DNA from 2 places in the Streptomyces sp. WMMC500 genome. Region 2 is predicted to be linked to the other one. Evidence: predicted binding sites of a transcription regulator. Region 2 holds the regulator's gene; the other holds the start of a gene.
What was found. The regulator HrcA, encoded in region 2, represses chaperone genes, less so after heat shock. The targets are predictions, from matches to a motif close to TTNGCACTCNGNNNNNCNGAGTGCNAA.

Region 1: groES (co-chaperone GroES) is a predicted target of HrcA. The motif match lies at 5,182-5,208, and genes of this name have one in related genera.

Annotation. Positions count from the first base shown of each region.
Region 1 covers NZ_CP114905.1:3,526,561-3,533,739, forward strand. Annotated here, with positions in the region: gene O7599_RS14700 (MOSC domain-containing protein) at 1-57, shown strand, start outside; gene O7599_RS14705 (multicopper oxidase domain-containing protein) at 167-1,735, shown strand; gene O7599_RS14710 (SDR family oxidoreductase) at 1,773-2,546, shown strand; gene groL (chaperonin GroEL) at 2,974-4,599, opposite strand; gene groES (co-chaperone GroES) at 4,725-5,033, opposite strand; gene O7599_RS14725 (polysaccharide deacetylase family protein) at 5,294-6,196, opposite strand; gene O7599_RS14730 (polysaccharide deacetylase family protein) at 6,193-7,119, opposite strand.
Region 2 covers NZ_CP114905.1:6,547,479-6,554,657, reverse strand. Annotated here, with positions in the region: gene dnaJ (molecular chaperone DnaJ) at 1-1,117, opposite strand, end outside; gene hrcA (heat-inducible transcriptional repressor HrcA) at 1,118-2,143, opposite strand; gene O7599_RS28165 (MBL fold metallo-hydrolase) at 2,285-2,989, shown strand; gene O7599_RS28160 (DUF3097 domain-containing protein) at 3,000-3,827, shown strand; gene hemW (radical SAM family heme chaperone HemW) at 4,085-5,305, opposite strand; gene O7599_RS28150 (SpoIIE family protein phosphatase) at 5,359-7,179, opposite strand, start outside.

The DNA of each region.
Region 1 (7,179 bases), 3.0 Mb from region 2:
GCGCTGCACCCGGAGTCCGTGGAGAAGGCGCGGAAGGCGGCGGCCCGCGCGTCGTGACGCCGCGGCTCTCCGGGCCGACCCGGAGGGCGGGCTCGGGGGCGCCTCCGGGACGTACCCGTGCGATTCCCGATACCCGCAGGACCCATGTGTCAGAAAACTCTGACACATGACGAAGACAAGTGGACGGAGACGGCGGCTCAAGCGGGTGCTCCTCGTGCTGACCGCGCTGACGGGCACGGTCGTGAGCGTGGTGGTCGGCGCCGGGGCGTGGTTCTACGCCACCGCGGACGTCTCCACGGTCGGCAGGGTCGACTTCGACAACGAGCTGCGGATACCCCCGCTGGAGGAGGGCGAGGTGGCAGCGGACGGCACCCGGGTCTTCCGGCTCGGGATGCGGGCCGGCGAGACGGGGTTCAAGCCCGGGGAGTCCACGCCGACCTGGGGGTTCACCAGCCCCGGGACGGCCGCCGACGCGAAGTGGCCCGGCACGTACCTCGGGCCGACGCTGCGCGCCGAGCGCGGCGAGAAGGTCCGCGTCGAGGTCGCCAACGGACTCGACGAGCCCTCCACCGTCCACTGGCACGGCATGCACCTGCCCGCCGCCATGGACGGCGGCCCGCACCAGATGGTCGACTCCGGCGGCGAGTGGCGGCCCCACTGGACCGTCGACCAGCCCGGGGCCACCCTCTGGTACCACCCGCACCCGCACGGCGAGACCGAGCGGCACGTGCAGCGCGGGCTGGCCGGGATGTTCCTCGTGGACGACGCGAAGGCGCGCAGGCTCGGCCTCCCCGACGAGTACGGCGTGAACGACGTGCCCGTCGTCGTCCAGGACGTGCGTTTCGACGGCAACCGCTTCGACCACGGCCACGGGATGATGCGGAACACCGGGTTCCTGGGCGACGAGACGATGGTCAACGGCACCCTCGCCCCGTATCAGCGGGTACGCGACGAACTCGTCCGGCTGCGGCTGCTCAACGCCTCGACCGCGCGCGTCTACGACTTCGGCTTCGCCGACGACCGCGCCTTCGACCTCGTCGGCACCGACGGCGGCCTGCTCGGCGCCCCGCACCGTACGGACCGCGTGCTGCTCTCCCCCGGCGAGCGCGCCGAGATCCTGGTACGGATGCGGCCCGGCGAGCGGACCGTACTGCGCAGCACCCCGCCGGGCGGCGGCGACTTCTGGCAGTCCCGCTTCGCCGGCGGCGACGACTCCTTCGACGTGCTGGAGCTGCGCGCCGCCGGCACCCTGCGCCCGGCGCCCGCCGTGCCGGCGCGGCTCGCCGACGTCGAACTGCCCGACCCGTCCGACGCCTCCCGCGAACGCCACTTCGACCTGCGCTCCAGCGGCATCAACGGATCGGCGATGGCCATGGACCGCATCGACGCCACCGTCGAGCGCGGCGCGACCGAGATCTGGACGGTGCGCAACCGCGACGGCGTCACGCACAACTTCCACGTCCACGACGTGCAGTTCCGCGTCCTGGAGGTGGACGGCGAACCGCCGCCGCCGGAGCTGCGCGGGCGGAAGGACACCGTGTACGTACCGAACGGCCGGGAGGTCAGGCTCGTCCTGCGCTTCGACGGTCCGCCCGACCCCGACGTGCCGTACATGTACCACTGCCATCTGCTGGCCCACGAGGACGGCGGGATGATGGGCCAGTTCGTCGTCGTGAACCCCGGCGAGAAGGCCGGGCGGCCCGCGGGCGGAGGCGACGCACATGCGGGACACTGAGCGCGCCCGACGACCCCGGCCCGCTAGCGTGCGTGGCATGACGACTGCGCTGATTACGGGATCGACGGCCGGCCTCGGCGCCGCGTTCGCGCGCCATCTGGCCGCCTCCGGGCACGACCTGGTGCTCGTCGCCAGAACGGTGGAGCGGCTGCACGAACAGGCCGCGGAGCTGCACGAGCGGCACGGCGTCGAAGCGTCGGTACTCCCGGCGGACCTGGCGACCGACGAGGGCATCGCGGCGGTGGAAGAGCGCCTCGGCGACGCGGAGCGGCCGGTGGACCTGCTGGTCAACAACGCGGGCTTCGGGCAGAAGGGACGCTTCCTCCAGGTGACGCTCGACGACGAGCTGACGATGCTGAAGGTGCACTGCGAGGCGGTGCTGCGGCTGACGAGGGCCGCGGCGGAGGCGATGCGGGAGCGGTCGCGGGGTGCGGTGGTCAACGTCGCGTCGGTGGCGGCGTTCGTGCCGCGCGGGACGTACGGGGCGAGCAAGTCGTGGGTGGTGCAGTTCACGGAGGGGGTGGCGCGGGACCTGGCGGGCAAGGGGGTGCGGCTGATGGTGCTGTGCCCGGGGTTCGTCAGGACGGAGTTCCACGAGCGGGCGGGGATGGGGACGGACAACATCCCGGGGTGGATGTGGCTGGACGCGGACAGGGTGGTGGCGGAGGGCCTGCGGGACCTGAGGAGGGGGCGTACGGTGTCGATCCCTGACCCGCGGTACAAGGCGCTGATGGGGGCGACGAAGCTGGTGCCGCGCAGGGTGGTGAGCCGGTTCTCGACGAGCGCGGGCCGCAAGTACGGCCCCCGCTAGCGGGGGCTGTTCCCCGGCCCCGCCCCTCCCCGAACCCCGGGGGCTCCGCCCCCGGGACCCCCGAGCCGAGCGGCCCAGCCGCTACCGGGCCTCCGGCCGGGGTGCCGCCCTGCGCCGGCCACGGGGAGCAGGCTTCCCGGCCCGCCCCTGTCCCGGCCCTGAACTCGGGGCTCCGCCCCGAGACCCCCGCACCCGTGCGGCTCCGCAGCGACGGGCCCGCTACCGCTCGCGGGAGGACCGCAACGCTCCGACCCTCACGGCTCCGCCGCGACGGCGGGCCGGGATCCGGCCCCGCGGGACCCGGCCGGCCCTGGCCGCCGCCCGCCGCCCCATCCCACCCACACGCGCCGCAGGGCCCCGCCCCCGTGCGGAGGCGAGGCCCTGCGGCGTCAGATCCGGGTGCGGAGCCCGGGGTCCCGACCGGAGGTCAGTGCGCGTGGCCGTGGCTGTGGCCGTGGCCCTGGTCCTCCTCCGGCTCCGGCTTCTCCACGACCGCGCTCTCCGTCGTCAGCAGCAGCGACGCGATCGACGCCGCGTTCTCCAGCGCCGAGCGGGTCACCTTCACCGGGTCGATGACGCCGGCCTTCACCAGGTCGCCGTACTCGCCCGTGGCGGCGTTGAAGCCCTGGCCCGCGGCCAGCTCCGAGACCTTGGAGGTGATGACGTAGCCCTCCAGGCCCGCGTTCTCCGCGATCCACCGCAGCGGCTCGACCACCGCGCGGCGCACGACCGCGACACCCGTGGCCTCGTCGCCCGTGAGGCCGAGGCCGTCCTCCAGCACCTTCGCGGCGTGGACGAGCGCCGAGCCGCCGCCGGAGACGATGCCCTCCTCGACCGCCGCGCGGGTGGCGGAGATCGCGTCCTCCAGGCGGTGCTTCTTCTCCTTCAGCTCGACCTCGGTGGCCGCGCCGACGCGGATGACGCACACGCCGCCGGCCAGCTTCGCCAGCCGCTCCTGCAGCTTCTCGCGGTCCCAGTCGGAGTCCGTGGCCTCGATCTCGGCCTTGATCTGCGCGACCCGGCCGGCCACGTCGTCGGACTTGCCGGCGCCGTCGACGATCGTCGTGTCGTCCTTGGTGATGACCACACGGCGCGCCGTGCCCAGCACCTCGAGGCCCACCTGGTCGAGCTTGAGGCCGACCTCCTCGGAGACCACGGTGCCGCCCGTGAGGGTGGCCATGTCGCCGAGCATCGCCTTGCGGCGGTCGCCGAAGCCGGGGGCCTTGACCGCGACCGAGTTGAAGGTGCCGCGGATCTTGTTGACGACGAGGGTGGACAGCGCCTCGCCCTCCACGTCCTCGGCGACGATCAGCAGCGGCTTCGCCGAGCCGGCCTGCATGACCTTCTCCAGCAGCGGCAGCAGGTCCTGGATGGAGGAGATCTTGCCCTGGGTGATCAGGATGTACGGGTCCTCCAGCACCGCCTCCATACGCTCCTGGTCGGTCACCATGTAGTGCGACAGGTAGCCCTTGTCGAAGGCCATGCCCTCGGTGAAGTCCAGCTCCAGCCCGAAGGTGTTGGACTCCTCGACGGTGATGACCCCGTCCTTGCCGACCTTGTCCATGGCCTCGCCGATGAGCTGGCCCACCTGCTCGTCCTGCGCGGACAGCGCGGCGACCGCGGCGATGTCGGACTTGGAGTCGATCGGGCTGGCGGCCTTCAGCAGCTCGTCGGAGACGGCCGCGACGGCGGCGTCGATGCCGCGCTTGAGCGCGGAGGGGGAGGCGCCGGCGGCCACGTTGCGCAGGCCCTCGCGGACCAGCGCCTGGGCCAGCACGGTGGCGGTGGTGGTGCCGTCGCCCGCGATGTCGTTGGTCTTGGTCGCCACCTCCTTCACGAGCTGGACGCCCAGGTTCTCGTACGGGTCCTCGACCTCGATCTCACGGGCGATCGTCACGCCGTCGTTCGTGATGGTCGGGGCGCCGAACTTCTTGTCGATGACGACGTTGCGGCCCCGCGGGCCGATCGTCACCTTCACGGTGTCGGCGAGCTTGTCCACGCCGCGCTCAAGAGCGCGGCGGGCGTCCTCGTCGAACTTCAGAGTCTTCGCCATGGAACGTGGGTCCTCTCAAAGGGGCGCCGTCGGGAGCGCCGACGCCCCGGCCCGTTTCGATATGTCCTGCTGGACGAACGGATCCGGGGCGCGGCCTGGTGTGGGAAGAAGCGGGAAGCGCCCCGTTACTTCTCGATGATCGCGAGCACGTCGCGGGCAGAGAGGACGAGGTAGTCCTCGTTGTTGTACTTCACCTCGGTGCCGCCGTACTTGCTGTAGAGGACGACGTCGCCGACGGAGACGTCGAGCGGCAGGCGGTTGCCGTCCTCGAAGCGGCCCGGGCCGACGGCGAGGACGACGCCCTCCTGCGGCTTCTCCTTGGCGGTGTCCGGGATGACCAGGCCCGAGGCCGTGGTCTCCTCGGCGTCGAGCGTCTGGACCACGATGCGGTCCTCAAGCGGCTTGATGGCAACCTTGGTGCTGGCGGTCGTCACGATCCGACCTCCCCCTTCGGAGATCTCGCGGGGTTGGATGTCTGGGGTGGCGACCCTGGAGGATCCGTCGTCGCGGGTGCCGGATCCACCTCGTCGCTGTGTTGGCACTCTCCCCGGGGGAGTGCCAGAGCCGAGGTTATGACGCCCTTTAGCACTCGGTCAAGCCGAGTGCCAGATTGCCCACCCGAGTCGCCGAGCGCCCGCACAGCCGTACGGACCGCGCCCGCCCGCGGCACGCGGGACGAACCGGGGCGGGGACGTCACATGTAGTCCTCCAGCCGGGCCACCGTGAACCCCTGCCGCTGGATCTCCCGTACCAGCTCCGCCAGTACGTCCGTCATCGTCCGCCCGCCCTGCTGCTCCGGCCCGCGGAAGTGCGCGAGCACGATGTCGCCGGGGCGCAGCCGGTCGCCGCTGCGGTACTCCAGACCGCTCGCCTTCATCTCCGCCCGCCACGTCGGCATCGCGCGGACGCCGCAGGAGGCGGCGGCCCGCAGCGTCGCCGCGTCGTACATGCCGTAGGGCGGCCGGAAGAGCGCCGGGCGGACGCCGAAGCGGTCCGCGACGCGGCGCTGTTGGCCGCAGACCTGGCGGCGCTGCGCGGCGTACGGGAGGGAGGTGAGGTCCGGGTGGGTGACGGTGTGGCCGTGGACGGAGTTGCCGAGGCGCCGGAGTTCCTCGAAGTACCCGTAGTCCCCGCCGGCCGCCGAGTGGGAGAGGAACATGCTGAACGGCAGTCCCAGGTCCGCCGCCATCCGGATGAGCGCGGGGTCCTTCTCCCAGCCGTCGTCGATCGTGAGGAAGACGACCCTGTCCCGTGTCGGCACCCGGCCCGTCACGGCCGGCAGCCCGGAGTCCGCGGGTCGGACGGGGCGGCTCGCGGGGGGCGCGGGCGGCGGGTCGAGGGGGCGGTCGAGTCCCCAGCGCAGGTACGCCTCGGGGCCGGCGGCGCGCGCGGGGTCCTCGCCGGACGCGCCGGCCGCGTGCCGCGCGCCCGGCTTGCCGTCCGCCCGCCCGTCCGCCGGCGCCGCGGACTCCCCCGCGCTCTCCGGGAACCACTCGTGCGGTGGCCGGGCCGCGTCCGCGCAGGCGGTGAGCGCCAGCAGGCAGACGGCGGCTGTCGCGGCGCGCGACGACCGCCGCCCGGCGCGGCTGCGCCTCATACGTAATCCTCCAAGCGGGCAACGGCGAAGCCTTCGTCGCCCGCCTTACGGAGCACCGTACGGAGGACGTCGGCCATCGTGCCGCCGAATTCGGAAGGTCCTTCGAAGTGGGTGAGCACGATATCGCCCGGGTGGAACGCGGTGTCCGCCCGGGAGTACGTCCAGCGGCCGGGGAACGCCTCCTGCTGCCACAGCGGTACGAGGTCGATGCCGCAGTCCCGCACGGCGCGCAGGGTGTCGCCGTTGTAGTTGCCGTACGGCGGCCGGAAGATCCGCGGCGCGGCGCCCATCTCGCGCTCCAGGACGCGCTGCTGGCCGCAGATCTCCGCGCGCTGGGCCGCGTAGGGCAGTTCGCGGAGGTCGGGGTGGGTGAGGGTGTGGTTGTTGACGGTGGTGCCGAGGTCGCGCAGGTCGCGGAAGTAGGCGTAGTCGTCGCGCGCGACCCTGTCGGCGAGGAACGCGCTGACGGGCACGTCGAGCTCGCGCAGCATGCGCAGCAGCTCGGGGTCCTTGCGGTAGCCGTCGTCGATGGTCAGGAAGATCACCCGGTGGCCGGTCGGCACCCGGGTGATGACGGGCGGCAGGCCGGGGCCGCCGTCGTTCGTCCCGTAGCCGGGTTCGGTGGCGAGCGCGGGCTTGGTACGCGGCGGGGCGGGCGGCAGCAGCGGGGTGGCGTCCAGGCCCCAGGCGCGGGCGGCGGCGAGCCGCCGGGCGTGCACGCGCCGCTGGTGCTCCGCGGTGCGGGCGAGCGCGCGGGCGGGTGCGGCGACGCCGCCTCCGGCGGCGGCGGGCTTGGCGTCGCCGTGGGGGTGGCCGAGGGGGCGGGGGTGATCGGTGGTCTCGGTGGAGCAGGCGGAGGCGAGGAGGGCGGCGGTGACGGCCAGGGAGAGGAGGCCGGATCGGAGGGTGGGGCGCGGGGTCATTTTATCCTTTTGTCGCATTAGTTCCGGAGCCCGCATCGTCACCAGTGCGGAACGGGGAGA
Region 2 (7,179 bases):
CGTCCTTCAGGCGCGAGAACAGCCCTTGCTGGCCCGGTTTGAACTGGCCCTGCGGGCGCTCCTCGCCGCGCAACTGGGCGAGTTGGCGCAGGAGCCGCTCCTGCTCCGGGTCCAGCTTCTGCGGCGTCTCGACCTCGACGTGCACGACCAGGTCGCCCCGGCCGCCGCCGCGCAGATGCGTCACGCCGCGCTGGTGCAGCGGAATCGACTGCCCCGACTGCGTACCGGGACGGATGTCGACCTCTTCCAGGCCGTCGAGCGTCTCCAGGTTGACCTTCGTGCCCAGCGAGGCCGCCGTCATCGGGATCGTCACCGTGCAGTGCAGATCGTCGCCGCGGCGCTGGAAGATCGGGTGCGGCAGCTCGCGGATCTCCACGTACAGGTCGCCCGCCGGGCCGCCGCCCGGGCCGACCTCCCCCTCGCCGGCGTGCTGGATGCGGGTGCCGGTGTCGACGCCCGCGGGGATCTTGACCGTCAGGGTGCGCCGCGAGCGCACCCGGCCGTCGCCCGCGCACTCGGGACACGGGTTGGGCACCACCGTGCCGAAGCCCTGGCACTGCGGGCAGGGCCGCGAGGTCATGACCTGGCCGAGGAAGGAGCGGGTGACCTGGGAGACCTCGCCGCGACCGCGGCACATGTCGCACGTCTGCGCCGACGTGCCGGGCGCCGCGCCCTCGCCGTTGCAGGTGCCGCAGACCACCGCGGTGTCGACCTGGATCTCCTTGGTGGCGCCGAACGCCGCCTCCTCCAGCTCGATTTCGAGCCGGATCATGGCGTCCTGGCCGCGGCGGGTGCGCGACCTCGGCCCGCGCTGGCCGGCCTGGCCGAAGAAGGCGTCCATGATGTCGGAGAGGTTGCCGAAGCCGCCGGCGCCGAAGCCGCCGGTCGCGGCGCCGTTCTGCGACAGCGGGTCACCGCCGAGGTCGTAGACCTGCTTCTTCTGTGGGTCCGACAGCACCTCGTAGGCGGCGTTGATCTCCTTGAACCGCTCCTGGGTCTTCGGATCCGGGTTCACGTCCGGGTGCAGCTCGCGGGCGAGCCTGCGGAACGCCTTCTTGATCTCTTCCTGCGAGGCGTCACGTCCGACGCCGAGGACCGCGTAGTAGTCCGTGGCCACTTATGACTCCGCCAGGATCTGTCCGACGTACCGTGCCACTGCGCGTACCGCTCCCATCGTTCCGGGGTAGTCCATGCGGGTAGGTCCGACCACGCCGAGCTTGGCGACGGCTTCGCCGGTGTCGCCGCCTGAACCGTATCCGACGGAGACGACCGAGGTGGCGGTAAGCCCCTCGTGGTCGTTCTCATGACCGATACGCACCGTCATGCCCGGTTCCTTGGCCTCGCCCAGCAGCCGCAGGAGCACCACCTGCTCCTCCAGCGCCTCCAGCACCGGCCGGATGGTGAGCGGGAAGTCGTGGTCGAAGCGGGTGAGGTTGGCGGTGCCGCCGATCATCAGCCGCTCCTCGGTCTCCTCCACCAGTGTCTCCAGCAGCACCGACAGCACGGTCTGCACCGTGCCGCGGTCGTCCGCCGGGAAGGACTCGGCCAGGTCGGCCACCAGCCGCGGCACGTCGCCGAAGCGGCGGCCGACGACGCGGCTGTTGAGCCGGGCGCGCAGGTCGGCGAGGGAGTCCTCGCTGAACGGCGCCGGGCAGTCGATCACGCGCTGCTCGACCCGGCCGGTGTCGGTGATGAGCACGAGCATGACGCGCGCCGGGGCGAGCTGGAGCAGCTCGACGTGGCGCACGGTCGACCGGGTCAGCGACGGGTACTGCACCACGGCCACCTGCCGCGTCAACTGCGCGAGCAGCCGCACCGTGCGCCCCACGACGTCGTCGAGGTCGACGGCGCCGGACAGGAAGTTCTGGATCGCCCGCCGCTCGGCCGCACTCAGCGGCTTGACGTCCGCGAGCTTGTCGACGAACAGCCGGTAGCCCTTGTCGGTGGGGATGCGGCCGGCGCTGGTGTGCGGCTGGGCGATGAAGCCCTCGTCCTCCAGGGCGGCCATGTCGTTACGCACCGTCGCCGGGGAGACACCCAGGTGATGCCGCTCGGTGAGCGCCTTGGAGCCCACCGGCTCCTCCGTGCCCACGTAGTCCTGGACGATGGCGCGCAGCACTTCGAGCCGGCGCTCGCTGAGCATGCTGCCCACCTCCACACTCGGTTCCCGTCCCGCCGTTCCGCCGCTGGCACTCGACGGCGCAGAGTGCCAGGGTTCGGGGCCAGTGTACGGCCGGGTAGGGCGGCCCGGGCAAGGCGGCCGGTCACGTTATAGCGTCGTGCCATGGGTGGCGGTTGGGAAGAGCTCGCCCCGGACGTCGTACGGCGCCGGCTGCCCCGCTGGGACGCGACGGCGGGCGCCGTGGGCGGCGCGGAAGGCGTGCTGCTCGTGGACACCGGCGCCTCGCTGCGCGAGGGCGCGGAGCTGCGCCGGGCGGTACGCGAGCGCTTCGGGCGCCCGGTGACCCGCATCGCGCTCACCCATCCGCACTTCGACCACGTACTCGGCACCGCGGCCTTCGCCGGGGCGGAGGTCCACGGCCCGGCGGGCATCGCCGGCCGGCTGCGCGGGGCGGGCGCGGACGAGCTGCGCGCGGACGCCGTACGCCACGGGCTGTCCCGCGACGCGGCGGCGGAGGCCGTCGACGTCCTGGTCGCCCCGCGGCACGCGGTCTCCGGCACGTACCCGCTGGACCTCGGGGGCGGCCGGGAGGTGCTGCTCGTCGAGCTGGGCGCGGCGCACTCGTCGCACGACATGGCGGTGTACGTCCCGGGGCGGCCCGCCGTCGTGTTCTGCGGCGACCTGGTGGAGGAGTCGGGCCCGCCCTCGTCGGGCCCGGACTCCGACCCCGTGCGGTGGCCGGCGGCCCTGGACCGGCTGCTGGAGCTGGGCGGTCCTGCGGCGGTGTACGTGCCGGGGCACGGGGCGGCGGTGGACGCGGACTTCGTACGGGCCCAACGGGACGAGCTGGCGGGGCGCTTGTCGTAATCTCACCTTCGTGCGCCGCTACGACGACCTCGATCTCACGCCGCCCTGGAAGCAGCCGCGGAAGCCCGCCCCGGAGGTGCCGGCCGAGCCGGACCTCGTGGTGGAGGAGGTGGGCACGGGCTTCTGCGGCGCGGTCATCCGCACGGAGAAGACGGCGGAGGGCCCGACGGTGACCCTGGAGGACCGCTTCGGCAAGCACCGGGTGTTCCCGCTGACGCCGCGCGGCTTCATGATCGACGGCAGGGTGGTCACGCTGACGCTCCCCGGCCGGGTGGCCGCCACGGGCCCCCTGCTGTCCGCCTCCGGCTCGATAGCGGTCCGCGACCACACCGCGCGCGTGGCACGCGACGGCCGCATCTACGTCGAGGGCCGCCACGACGCGGAGCTGGTGGAGCGCGTCTGGGGCCACGACCTGCGGGTCGAGGGCGTGGTCGTGGAGTACCTGGAGGGCGTGGACGACCTCCCGTCGGTGGTCGAGTCCTTCGCCCCGGGCCCGGACGCGCGCCTGGGAGTGCTGGTGGACCACCTGGTGCCGGGCACGAAGGAGTGGCGCATCGCGGAGTCGGTGACGAGCGCCCACGCGCTGGTGGTGGGTCACCCGTACGTGGACGTCTGGGAGGCCGTCAAGCCCTCTTCGGTGGGCATCGCCGCATGGCCGCGGATCCCGCGGGGCGAGGACTGGAAGACGGGCGTCTGCCGCGAACTGGGCTGGCCCCCGGACACGGGCGCGGCCTGGCGCCGGATCCTGGACTCGGTACGGACGTACCGGGACCTGGAGCCGTCGCTGCTGGGGCGGGTGGAGGAACTGATCGACTTCGTCACGGCCCCGGAGGGCTGACCGGGGCGCACCGGCACGGTCCGGCCGTACCGCGTGTGCGCTACCGAGGCGAACTTCCGGCATCGCCCCCGTTCAAAACGGGCGAAATCACCCGCAGGCGTCGAGTTTTGCCTCGGGACGCGCACCTCGCACGCACGTTGGATCGAGCGGCGTGAGCAACCGGGGCGGTGAGCCGGAAATGTCACAGCAGGCGCATACCCTTGGGCGGGTGTGCGGGGGTCATCGGGGGAGTTCGGGACCGGGGTCGGGAAGCCCCGTCAGTCGACCAGGTCTCGGACCACCGCGTCTGCCAGTAGCCGGCCCCGTAGCGTCAGCACCGCCCTGCCCGCCTCGTAAGGGCCGTGCTCCAAGAGGCCGTCCCTTACCGCTCGTTCCGCCGCCGACGCCCCCGCCGGGCGCAGCAGCGACAGCGGGCAGCCCGCCGACAGCCGCAGCTCCAGCAGGATCCGCTCCACCCTGCGGTCCTCCTCCGTCAGCACCTCCCGGCCCGCCGCCGGCGACCGCCCCGCCGCCAGCGCGGACGCGTACGGCGCCGGGTGCTTGACGTTCCACCAGCGCACCCCGCCCACGTGGCTGTGCGCACCCGGACCCGCGCCCCACCAGTCCGCGCCCGTCCAGTACAGCTCGTTGTGGCGGCAGCGCGCGGCGTCCCCGGGCACCGCCCAGTTCGACACCTCGTACCACTGCATCCCCGCCGCCGACAGCGCCTCCTCCGCCATCAGATACCGGTCCGCGTGCACGTCGTCGTCCGTCGGCGGCACCTCGCCCCGGCGGATCCGCCGCGCCAGTTGCGTGCCCTCCTCCACGATCAGCGCGTACGCCGACACGTGGTCCGGGCCCGCCTCCAGCGCCGCCGCCAGCGAGGCCCGCCAGTCGTCGTCCGTCTCGCCCGGCGTGCCGTAGATCAGGTCCAGGTTCACGTGCGCGAACCCCGCCGCCCGCGCCTCCGCCACGCACGCCTCCGGCCGCCCCGGGGTGTGCGTACGGTCCAGCACCCGCAGCACGTGCTCCCGCGCGCTCTGCATGCCGAACGAGATCCGGTTGAAGCCGGCCTCCCGCAGCGCCGCCAGGGACGCCGGATCCACCGACTCCGGATTGGCCTCCGTGGTCACCTCCGCGTCCGCCGCGAGGCCGAACTCCGAGCGGATCGCCGCCAGCATCCGCCCCAGGTCCGCCGCCGGCAGCAACGTGGGCGTGCCGCCGCCGAAGAACACCGTCTCGACCTCGCGCGGGTCGTCGCCGAGCACCTTGCGGGCGAGGCGGACCTCCTCGGCGAAGGTGGCGGCGTAGTCGTCACGGGAGGTGCCGCGCAGTTCGGCGGCGGTGTAGGTGTTGAAGTCGCAGTAGCCGCAGCGGGTGGCGCAGTAGGGGACGTGGGCGTAGAAGCCGAGGGGGCGGTCGGCGGCCCCGGCCAGCGCCTCGGCGGGCAGGGTCCCGTCCACGGGCGCGGGCTCGCCATCGGGCAGTACGGAGGGCATGCGCCCATTGTCCCCCGGCCGCCGGGCAACCTCCGGCCCCGGTCCCCGCCCCCTCAGTACCCGCCCCGCTCCGTCCCGCGCGCCTGCAGCACCATCATCGCCAGGTCGTCCCGCGGCGGCACCGGCGCGAAGTCGTGCACCGCCGTCCTGATCCGCTCCGCCACCGCCGCCGCGCCCAGCCCCGTACAGCACGACAGGGCCTCCGCCAGCCCGTCGCCGTCGTCGAAGAGCCGGTCCCCGAACCGCCGCTCCGTCACCCCGTCCGTGACGCACAGCAGCGTGTCGCCCGGCTCCAGGTCGAACGACTGGCTGTAGTACTCCGCGTCGTCCAGCACGCCCAGCAGCAACTGCGCGTCCGCCGCCGCCCGCACCCCGCCGTCGCTGCGCAGCAGCAGCGGCAGCGGGTGCCCGGCGCTGGCCACGGTGCACCGGACGCCGCCGCGGTCCCGCGCGTACGGCACCAGCTCCCCGTACAGCAGCGACAGGAAGCGTGCCTGCTCCGGCGGCAGCCCGAACGCCGTCGCCGCCTCCACCGCCTCGAAGGCGTGCTCCACGAGCGTGCGGTTCAGGCCCGCGAGCACGTCGGCGACGCCGTAGCCCTCGCGCGCCAGCAGGCGCAGCACGGGGCGGGCGAGGCCCGTGACGACCGCTGCCTCGGGGCCCTGGCCGCAGACGTCGCCGAGCGCGAAGCACCAGCGGTCGCTGCCGCTGGGGAAGAGGTCGTAGAAGTCGCCGCCCGCGGCGGCGCCCTCGGCCGGCTCGTAGACGACGGCCGTGTCCATGGCCGGCATCTCCGCGATGCCGCTGGGCAGCAGGCCGCGCTGCAGGACCTCGCTGATGGTCACCTGCCGGGTGTACTGGCGGGCCGCGGAGACGGCGTGCGCCACGCGGCGGGCGAAGTCCGTGACGACGGCCACGACGTCGCCGCCGATCCGCGCGATGCCGGTGCGGCCGAAGAGCAGCGTGCCGACGCGCCGGCCGCCGGCGACCAGCGGGCAGGCCAGCGCGGGGCCGCCGAGCCCGTAGCCGGCGTCCCCCGGGCCGCGGGCGACGCCGCCGGTCCCGCCGGGCCAGGCCACCGGCACGGGGCGCGCGTCGGGCGGCGGCAGCGGGCACTGCTCCAGGGCGCTGCGCAGGGGTGAGATCCGCTCCTCGGCGGCGTGCCAGACCTGCGCGAGGCGGGGCTCCGCGCCGTCGGTCCGTTCGAGCCAGACGGCGCTCCAGTCGGCGAGCCGGGGCACGAGGAGCTGGGTGGCCAGGGAGGCGACCATGTCCTCGTCGAACTGCCCGGCGAGCATGTCGGAGGTCTCGGCGAGGAACGAGAAGGCGCCGACGCCGGCCCAGGGGCCGCCGCCGCGCAGCTCCGGGTCGGTGGCGCTGCGCGGGGTGTGCGCGGTGGCCTGGCTGGGCAGGCGGAGCGCGGCGGTGTGGGCGACGTGCAGGTCGGCGAGGTCGTCGTCGGCGAGGTCGTGCGCGCCGCGCACGACCTCGCCGCCGGAGCCGTCCGCATGGTGCGGTACGCCCCGGCCGTGGGCCTCCTCGTCGGGTACGCCGTACGCGCCGGCCTCGCCGGTCTCCCGGCCGGGTACCGCGGCGGCTGCGTCGTCGGCGGCGGAGTCGGCGGCGGAGTCGGTGACGGAGTCGGTGACGGACTCGTCCGCGACCTCGCGGAGCGGGCCCATCCGGAACCAGACGGTCTTCTCGCTGCGCCGGTGCTCGACGCCCCAGGCGTCGGCGAGCGCGGCGACGAGCTGCAGGCCGTAGCCGTACGACTCCTCCGGCGCCGGCAGCGGCATCACCCGGGCCGCGTGCCCGTCCGTGACCTCCACCAGCAGCGTCGGCTCCGCGGCCGGCCCGCCGCCGTCCGCGCCGTC